DNA from 3 places in the Enterocloster lavalensis genome. Region 1 is predicted to be linked to each of the others. Evidence: riboswitches for the same ligand, from Rfam matches in the RefSeq annotation. Region 1 holds a riboswitch; each other region holds the start of a gene.
What was found. A riboswitch is a leader RNA that binds a small molecule or an ion and turns the genes downstream of it on or off. The one in region 1 is predicted to bind thiamine pyrophosphate.
Positions count from the first base shown of each region.

Region 2: linked by a shared signal. The riboswitch ahead of thiM (hydroxyethylthiazole kinase) and the one ahead of ACK2JC_RS28125 (MTH1187 family thiamine-binding protein) in region 1 are both predicted to bind thiamine pyrophosphate.
Region 3: linked by a shared signal. The riboswitch ahead of thiW (energy coupling factor transporter S component ThiW) and the one ahead of ACK2JC_RS28125 (MTH1187 family thiamine-binding protein) in region 1 are both predicted to bind thiamine pyrophosphate.

Region 1 is NZ_CP176637.1:6,259,874-6,263,146, forward strand. Features, by position in the region: gene ACK2JC_RS28115 (hypothetical protein) at 1-57, opposite strand, end outside; gene ACK2JC_RS28120 (2-hydroxycarboxylate transporter family protein) at 439-1,740, shown strand; TPP riboswitch at 1,888-1,994, shown strand; gene ACK2JC_RS28125 (MTH1187 family thiamine-binding protein) at 2,071-2,367, shown strand; gene ACK2JC_RS28130 (ABC transporter permease) at 2,336-3,106, shown strand.
Region 2 is NZ_CP176637.1:1,549,038-1,552,310, reverse strand. Features, by position in the region: gene ACK2JC_RS06845 (bifunctional 4-hydroxy-2-oxoglutarate aldolase/2-dehydro-3-deoxy-phosphogluconate aldolase) at 1-75, shown strand, start outside; gene dgoD (galactonate dehydratase) at 119-1,267, shown strand; TPP riboswitch at 1,414-1,523, shown strand; gene thiM (hydroxyethylthiazole kinase) at 1,630-2,451, shown strand; gene thiE (thiamine phosphate synthase) at 2,438-3,079, shown strand; gene ACK2JC_RS06825 (HAD family phosphatase) at 3,076-3,273, shown strand, end outside.
Region 3 is NZ_CP176637.1:3,511,896-3,515,168, forward strand. Features, by position in the region: gene ACK2JC_RS15700 (hypothetical protein) at 1-11, shown strand, start outside; gene ACK2JC_RS15705 (hypothetical protein) at 154-477, opposite strand; gene ACK2JC_RS15710 (isocitrate lyase/phosphoenolpyruvate mutase family protein) at 438-629, opposite strand; gene ACK2JC_RS15715 (hypothetical protein) at 922-1,089, shown strand; TPP riboswitch at 1,099-1,206, shown strand; gene thiW (energy coupling factor transporter S component ThiW) at 1,394-1,942, shown strand; gene ACK2JC_RS15725 (LacI family DNA-binding transcriptional regulator) at 2,296-3,273, shown strand, end outside.

The DNA.
Region 1 (3,273 bases):
TCCGATGACAATGGCAGCCGCAGCTGCTCCGATCAAAACTTTCTGGGGTGTATTCATATGTAATCCTCCTTTTCTTTCGCAGGGCCTGACGCGTACGGCGCAGGGTTTGACTCTATTATTCTATAGTATATTAAACATTCATGGACGGATTTTGAAGAAAAACTTACAAATTCTCTAAGATGTTTTGCCGTCCCCTGTAAGATGATATCATTGTTCCGCCGGAAGATCAAGGAGAACGGCGGACCGGCCTATAAGTTTTCTCCTATGATTTACATAAACATATTTGTAATTGCAATCAATTTGCCCTTATGTTATGATCCCATTAACGGAATATTCACGGCGAATTTACAAAAAATATATAATCTTTATACATATTTTATATTCGCCTGCTATTCTGAACTGCATCTAACGAAAATTATATTTATGGAGGGGAAATTTATGTCTGAAGAAACAAAAGTAGTAAAACCCTATGGACTCCAGTGGTGGCTTTGCGGCGCGATCATGCTCATTGTCATTGCGGCGGCGGCGACCGGCGCACTGTCAACGGATCTGGCCGGTTCCTTTGCACTGATGCTGTCCATCGGTATCCTTTGCAATGAGATCGGCGAGCGCATTCCGTTCTGGAACAGCTATGTGGGCGGCGGCCTGGTGCTGGCATTCCTGGTATCCGCGTTCCTGTTCACCTACAACATAATTCCGCAGAAATACGCGGACGCCATGGTCATGGTGATGGACGAGGCGGACTTCCTGTCCTTCTTTATCATCTTCCTGATCACCGGTTCCATTCTGGCTCTGGACCGCAAGCTCCTGATCCGTTCCTTCGCAGGTTACATCCCCGCGATCTTCGGCGGCCTGCTGGGCGCCGGCGTGTTGGGAATCCTGGCCGGACTGATCTTTGGGGTTTCCCCCACCAACGTTATGTTAAAGTATGTGCTTCCCGTTATGGGCGGCGGAAATGGCGCAGGCGCGGTGCCGTTAAGCCAGATTTATGAGACCGTCACCGGCGACGCGGCGGCCAACTACTATTCCTTTGCCATCACGATTCTGACCATCGCCAACATTTTCGCCATCCTGACCGCCGCTATCCTGCGCAAGGTTGGCGAGATGAAGCCCAGCTGGACCGGCAACGGTACCAATCTGATCCGCAAGGGCGGCGATTTTGCCACTGAGGACAAGAAGGTAAAAGTTTCCATGAAGGATTTGGGCGGCGCATTCTTCCTGGCCGTAGGTTTCTACGCTCTGGGCAGACTGTTTGCCAAGGCTCTGCTTCCCACCATCGGCGGCGTTGCCATCCATCAGTTCGCTTACATGATCATTTTCGTGGCCATCGTTGCTGCTGCCGGCATTGTGCCGGACAACATCCGCGCTGCCGCCAAGAAGCTGCAGTCCTTCTTCACCGCAAACCTGATCCTGATCATCATGGTAGGCGTGGGCGTTGACACCAACATCATTGAGCTGGCCAAGGCCATCACCCCCGGCAACGTGGTTATCGCTCTGGCGATCGTAATCGGCGCCATCATCGGCTCCGCAATCGTAGGTTACCTGGTAGGATTCTTCCCCATCGACTCCGCCATCACCGCAGGCCTCTGCATGGCCAACCGCGGTGGCTCCGGCGACCTGGCTGTTCTGGGCGCTGCCAAGAGAATGGGCCTGATCGCATACGCACAGCTTTCCTCCCGTCTGGGCGGCGGTATCGTGCTGATCATCGGAAGTATCCTCTTTGGGGCTTTCCTGAAATAATAAGACTGAATCATGTTGTAAAAGGCGCTCTGCGGCGGTTATATGCCCCGCGGGGCGCTTCTTTATAGAAGCGGAAGGTGATGCAGGGGGACTGCACTGGAATAAAACCATTGACGAACCGCCCATCTTGTAGTATGCTGATTACCGGAAAATAAAAGGGGTGCTGGAGCGATCCGGCTGAGACGAGGCGAGTCCCCGAACCCTGGAAGCTGATCTGGATAATGCCAGCGTAGTCACTGTTAAGGCCCTGCCTGTAACCGCCTGCCCGGAGATTTATCCGGGCAGGCTTTTTACATTACAATCATCTGAAATAGAAGAGGAGAGTCAACCATGAATGCAAGCGTAGCGATCCAGTCTCTGCCGAAGGCGGACAATAACGAGGAACTGATCCGTATTGTGGACGAGGTCATTGCCTATATTAAGAGTACGGGCCTCAATTATTACGTGGGACCCTTTGAGACCACCATTGAAGGCGATTACGACGAACTGATGGACATTGTGAAGGAATGCCAGCACATTGCCGTGCGGGCTGGCGCGCCGTCCGTGGCCGCCTACATCAAGGTTTCCTATCATCCGGAGGGAGATGTGCTGACCATTGAAAAGAAAGTCACCAAACATCACAAGTAAACTGTGGTCCTGCTCCGCGGTCCTGGCCGTTCTGATTCTGTGGCAGGCCCTGACAGGTTTTGGAATTGTGGAAGGCTTTATGCTGCCCTCGCCGAACGCCGTGGCGAGGGCCTTTGTGCAGGAATTTCCCGCTCTCATGGGACACGCCAGGATCACTCTGTCGGAGGCATTTCTGGGCCTGGCGCTGGGAATTCTGACCGGATTTGTGATGGCGGTGCTGATGGACCGGTTTGACCGGCTCTATCAGGCATTCTATCCGTTAATCGTGCTGACCCAGACCGTCCCGGCGGTGGCTATCGCGCCCCTTCTGGTGCTGTGGTTCGGCTACGAGATGGCCCCAAAGGTGATCCTGATCGTGATCACCACCTTTTTCCCGATCACCGTGGGCCTGCTCACCGGTTTCCGGTCCGCTGACCCGGACGCGGTGAACCTGCTGCGGGCCATGGGGGCGGGGCGGGGACAGATTTTCTTCTACATCAAGCTCCCCGGCGCCCTGGGACAGTTCTTTTCAAGCCTGCGAATCTCCGCCTCCTACGCGGTGGTGGGTGCCGTGATCGCGGAGTGGCTGGGAGGCTTCGGCGGGCTGGGCGTCTACATGACGCGGGTGAAAAAGGCCTTTGCCTTCGATAAAATGTTTGCCGTGATTATTTTGATCTCGGCCATCAGCCTGCTGCTCATGTGGGCGGTGGAGCGTTTACAGAAAAAATGCATGCCCTGGGAGAATTCCAATCGGGATTGACGGCCTGGGACATGGGACTGAGGAGGAAGCAGATGATAAGACAGCGTTGGATTGCCGCCGCTGTGGCCGCTGCGGTCATAGGTATGAACCTGACCGGCTGCAGCGCGGGCGGCAGAGCGAAACAGGATGAGACACAGCCAGGCGGGACAGGTTTAGCCGGCTCTGAG
Region 2 (3,273 bases), 1.7 Mb from region 1:
TGGAAGGCCTGCGCCGCCTATGTGGCGGAGCTGGTGAAACGGGCCAACGCGGGCAGGGCGGCTTACAAGGGCTGAGTGTTGGCTGTTCTGAAATTGTCAAAAGGAGAAGGAAAAATCGATGAAGATCAAGTCAGTGAACACATATCTGGTGCGTCCCCGCTGGGGATTTGTGGAAATTTGTACGGACGACGGTCTGTGCGGCTGGGGGGAGGCCGTGCTGGAGGGCCATGCGGCCACGGTACAGGCCTGCGTGGAGGAGATGAGCGAGTACCTGATCGGGGCCGATCCCAGACGGATTGAGGATATCTGGACCACCCTGTACCGGGCTGGATTTTACAGGGGCGGCGGCGTGCTGATGAGCGCCATCGCGGGTATCGACCAGGCGCTGTGGGATATCAAGGGCAAATATTTTAACGCGCCGGTGTACGAGCTCATGGGCGGAGCCTGCCGGGACCGCATGCGGGTTTACAGCTGGGTGGGCGGCGACCGTCCCACGGACGTGGGCGCGACCGCAAAGGAGCGAAAGGACGCCGGGTTCACGGCGGTGAAGATGAACGCCACCGAGGAATTGCAGTATATCGACAGCTACGAGAAGGTGGACCAGGTGCTGGAGCGGGTAGCCGCCATCCGGGAGTCCTGCGGCAAGTATTTCGGCATCGCGGTGGATTTCCACGGCCGGGTGCACAAGCCCATGGCCAAGATACTGGCGAAGAAGCTGGAGGAGTTCGATCCCATGTTCCTGGAGGAGCCGGTGCTCTGCGAGTATATGGAGCTGTTTAAGGAGATCGCGGACTGCTGCAACATCCCCATCGCCACCGGCGAGCGTCTGTTCACAAAATATGATTTCAAGCGCCTGTTTGCCAGCGGCGGAGTGGATATTATCCAGCCAGACCTTTCCCACGCGGGCGGAATCACCGAGGTGAAGAAGATCGCGGCCATGGCCGAGGCCCACGACGTGGCGCTGGCTCCCCACTGCCCCTTAGGCCCCATCGCCCTTGCCTCCTGTTTGCAGGTGGACGCCACCAGCTACAACGCGGTGATCCAGGAGCAGAGCATGGGCATCCACTACAATGTGGGCAAGTCTGTTCTGGACTATGTGAAGAACAAGGAGGACTTCGCGTTCGTGGACGGCTATGTCCGGCTGCCGGTAAAGCCCGGTATCGGCGTGGAGGTCAACCGGGAGCTGGTGCTGGAGGAAAACCGCACGCCCCACAGCTGGAAAAATCCCGTGTGGCGCCACCGGGACGGCTCCATCGCGGAGTGGTGACGGGGGCCTGTACCCGGGAGCGCGGCGCCGTGGTTGCGCGGCGTCCATCCGGTGGCCTTCGGCGTTATTTCTCCGGCGGTATTCCGGCGGCATTTGTCAAAAAATGCTTGAATAATCTGCAAACCAGTGTATAATAGAGTTCGTAAAATCAAAAAGCGGGGAGCTCACAGTAGTGGGCTGAGAGGAAGCTGAGACTGCTTCGACCCTTAACCTGATTTGGATAATGCCAACGTAGGGAACCATAGCCACTTGTATCATATCGCTGTGATGCTGCCTTTCATTGGTTGCATCGCAGCTTTTTTATTGGATGCAATGGACCGATGGTCCGCCAGCGCGGCCGGAGAGAAAGAGGAGGAAACACAATGTTTAAAACCTGTCTGGAAAATGTGAGGAACACGGTACCCCTGATTCACAATATCACCAACTATGTCACGGTCAACGACGTGGCTAATGTGCTGTTAGCATGCGGCGCAAGTCCCATTATGGCCGACGACGAGGGGGAAGTGGAGGAGATCACCGCCATCTGCAGCGGCCTCAACATCAACATCGGCACCCTGAACAGCCGCACCATTCCGTCCATGCTGAAGGCGGGGAAGGCGGCGCAGGCCCTGAACCACCCGGTGGTTCTGGACCCGGTGGGAGCGGGGGCCAGCACCCTGCGCACCGAGACGGCCAGAAGGTTGATAAGGGAGATCCGGTTCACCGTTGTCCGCGGCAATATGTCTGAGATCAAGACGCTGGCAGCGGGCAGCGGCAACACCCGGGGGGTGGACGCCAGCGTGGAGGACGTGGTGACGGAGGACAATCTGGAATCCGCAATCGCCTTTGTGAAGGATCTCTCCGCCAGAGACGGGGCCATTGTGGCCGTGACGGGGGCCATCGATCTGGTGGCGGACGCTGAGCGCTGCTATGTGATCCGCAACGGCCGCCCGGAGATGGGAAAGGTCACCGGGACCGGCTGCCAGCTGTCCGCCCTTACGGCTGCCTACGTGGCGGCAAATCCCGGCAACTGTCTGGAGGCCGCGGCTGCCGCGGTCTGCCTGATGGGGCTGGCCGGGGAGATCGGTTTTTCGCGTATGGCGCCTGGGGACGGCAACGCCGCTTACCGCAGCCGCATCATCGACGCGATCTGTAATATGGACGGCCGGGAGCTGGAAAGGGGGGCAAAATATGAGGTGCGATAAAAAGGATTTGCTGTTGTACGCGGTGACGGACCGCAGCTGGTTAAACGGGGCCACGCTGTATGAGCAGGTGGAGGCGGCCCTCCGGGGAGGAGCCACCTTTATCCAGCTGCGGGAGAAGGCGCTGGACCAGGAGCATTTTCTGGCCGAGGCCAGGGAGCTAAAGACGCTCTGCAGGCGCTTTGGGGTACCGTTTCTGATCAACGACAACGTCGAGATCGCAGCCGCGGTGGACGCGGACGGCGTCCATGTGGGCCAGAGCGACATGGAGGCCGGGGATGTGCGCGCCAGGCTTGGCGCAGACAAGATCATCGGCGTTTCCGCCCAAACGGTGGAACAGGCGCTGCTGGCGCAACAGCGGGGCGCGGACTACCTGGGGGTGGGAGCTGTGTTTCCCACCGGAACCAAGCAGGACGCCACGGACGTCCCCTATGAGACGCTGCGGGACATCTGCCGCGCGGTGGACATCCCGGTGATCGCCATCGGCGGGATCAACCGCGGAAACGTGGGGATGTTGGCGGGCAGCGGAATCTGCGGCGTGGCCGTGGTCAGCGCTATTTTCGCCCAGAAGCAGATCGAAGCCGCCACCGCGGACTTAAAAGCGGCGGTGGAGCAGATGGTGAACACATGATTGCCGGGGCCATTTTCGACGCGGACGGCACGCTGCTTGACTCCATGCCCATCTGGGACAACGCCGCGGCCCTGTATCTGGAGGGATTGGGGTATGTCCCGGAGCCGGGGCTGGGGAGAATTCTCTATCCTATGTCCATGGCCGAAGGCGCGGATTACCTGATCGCCCGCTACGGCCTGTCCCAGAGCCGGGAG
Region 3 (3,273 bases), 2.7 Mb from region 1:
AGAACCTTTGATAAAAAAGACAGATGGCAAGAAAATAGTGAGGGAATCCCGGATTGACAATGACAGTCGGTCCAGGATTCCTTTTTTGCGTAATAGGAGAGTACTCTATGATATAAAAAAGCTCTCTGGGCGAGAATGTACTGTTACAAGGAATTACGGCTGCGGAAAGGCCGCGTAGCGGTCGCATATTTCCCGGATCAGCTTCATGAAATCCTGGGTGTAAGAGGGGAAGATCTTGTCCTTGTGGTAAATCAGGGACAGGGGTTTCACCTGCTTGAAGTCCTTGGTGGGGAGCACATGGAGCCGGGAGCCGGAACCGCCCAGCTGGTTGAGCTGGTAGACGCCCGGCAAGCACATGGTCAGGCAGAAGCTGGCGGGGTAGTCCTCGGCGCAGAGCCGGTAATGGATATCGGGCTGGGTCAGCTCGTTTATGCAGTTTATAGTGGGGCCCCGCCTTTGCAGGTGGCGGTCCAGCATGATGTGTGGTTTAAAACCTCCGTGAAGGTGAGCAGGCCGCAGTCGGGCTCACCCAGCAGGCAGGCGGCGAAACCGTATCCAGACATCTGAACGGCCTTGAAACCGGCATTCTGGATCATGATCGCCGACAGACAATCATAAGCGCCCGGCATGACCAGGATTTCATTGGTACTGATTAATTCCTTGAGTGGGGTTGTTTTTTCATAAAGCGATACCTCCTGATATTTTTAATAGATGTACTAAAAGCGAGAATACAAATTTTCGCTACATGGAATTATTGTGTAAAAATTAGGTATACAAAAAAGTGAAATTAAGGGGGCTATAAAATGGTAATTTGTGTAAATGATATTCAAAACGAACAGGCAGGGGGATGAGAGAAACGAAATAATTTCTCGTATCCAGAGAGAATCTACCGGTACTGTGAGATGGACGCCGGAGTCAGGAATGAAAAGAACCGAGTGGAAATCCGGGTGCGGTTATTTGAAAATCCGGTTAGGCTGCTGTAGGAGCGGGGGAGGAAAAGAGGCAGATGAGTGGCTGATGGAGATAAGTAAAGGAGTTTTAAATGTTTTAAATGTTGAGACATTTCATCTTGACATTGAGTTAATGTAGTGCTATTCTAAACGACAATAGGGAGCTTGTGTAGCAGGCTGAGAGGAAGTAATCGAACTTCGACCGTTAGAACCTGATCGGGTAATGCCAGCGTAGGGAAATAGTGTGATTTGCAGTAGTTTACGATGCAAAAATCAAAATCCAGGCTGATGCGGCCTGGATTTTTTGTTGAATGCAATGGGCCACTGGCGCAGCCTGCAGGCACTGGTTGGCTGCCATGGCTCGGCGATGCAGCCCCCGCGTACCATTGCCAGCCTGCGATCCCCTGGCCTCCCCTGAAAACCCACAAAAGGAGCAAAAAATCATGAAAATCAACTCAAAGAAACTGGCCGTAAGCGCCATGCTGACGGCGGTAGCCGTGTCCCTTTCCACCTTTGCCGTCCCCATCGGCGCATCCAAATGTTTCCCCATCCAGCATCTGTGCAATGTGATGGCAGGAGTATTTTTAGGCCCCTGGTACGGCGTGGGCATGGCGTTCTGTACATCGCTGATCCGCAACCTCATGGGCACCGGAAGTCTGCTGGCCTTCCCGGGCAGTATGGTGGGCGCCTATCTGTGCGGCGTGCTCTACCGGCACAGCCATAAGCTGACGATGGCCTATGCAGGTGAGGTGTTCGGCACCGGAATCCTGGGCGCGATCATGTGTTTTCCCGTAGCGTCCATGCTCATGGGCAAGGAGGTAGCCGTGTTTTTCTATGTGATCCCGTTTCTGTCCAGCACCCTGTGCGGCACCGTGATCGCCGCCCTGCTGATCGGAGCGCTGTGCAAATCCGGGGCGTTTCAGCACCTTGGCCGTATTCTGGAGCATGACGGCGCGGTGACGGGGGAGAAAGCGCCTGGGAATCTGCGATAATTAAAAAAGAACTCAACCATAGTTTCGGGATCCCCACAGTCCAACCCCCATGTTGGAGATCCCGCTGCACCCCCCGCATACCAAAAACCACCGGAACATACTCCAACTAACACCGGGAAACCCCTGCCCCCTGTCATGATCCCGGGCAATCCCGAATATATCCTTAAATACCAAGACATTTTCCAATGATATCCCCGCAAAACTCCTGGGAAACGTGAATATGCACAAAAATACCCTGTAAATTTCCACCAATCTGCCGAAAAAGTGCGATCCCTCTTGCACTTTCCTCAAAAAGGTGTATAGTAAAAACAGAAATTAAAGCGTATTAACTTTTGGAGAAAAGAGGGGACTACATGGGAGAGAAGCAGCAGGTGAGCCTGGAGGACGTGGCGCGGTACTGCGGGTTGTCAACTGTGACGGTTTCCAGAGTCTTGAATCACTCGCCCAGCGTGCGGGAATACAACCGTCAGAAGGTCATGGAAGCCATCGAGGCGCTGGGATACATACCAAACGCGGCGGCCCGGACCCTGGCCCGGGGAACCACTGGAATCATCGGCATGATCACGCCGGGACTTCAGGACCCGTTTTTCAGCCAGATTGTCCAGGAAGTGAACAACGGCTTGATCAGCCACAATCTGTTTCTGGCCATTTCCATCACCGCCAACCAGGGCTGCGATTACATTTTACAGCAGCAGCGCGTGGACGGCATGATGCTGCTGGCGCCCGGCATGGAGGATGAGTTCGTCCCCCGTCTCAAGAGCCAGAAGGTGCCTTTTGTGGTGCTGGACAGCCAGAACCGGAACGCGGACTACAGTTGTATTCTGGTGGACAATTTCGACGGCGGCTATCAGGTGGGGCGGCATTTCCTCGACCTAGGACACCGGCGCGTCGGCTTTATCGGCGGCCCCAGGGAGCTGGTCAACAGCTCGGAGCGGGAACACGGGCTTCAGGCCGCCCTCGCCGGGGAAGGGCTTTCCGTTGTCCGCTCGGAGCGGGGCCAGTTCTGCTTTGCCGACGGCTACCGGATCATGACGGCCTGGATCGGGCAGGGCGTGGTGCCGCCTGCGATTTTCGCGGCCGACTGCAACCTGGCTCTGGGCGTGATCACGGCGCTGCGGGAGCACGGTTACCGGGTGCCCCAGGATGTTTCGGTCTGCGGATTCGACGACGAGCCAATGGCCCAGGAATACATTCCGGCCCTCACCATCGTGGCCCAGCCGGTTTCCGCGCTGGCGGAATGCGCCATTGAACAGCTGATGATCTGGATCGGCGGCGAACGGCCAAAGCAGCTGATCTACCGGCTGAAGCCCAAACTGGTGGTACGCGAATCC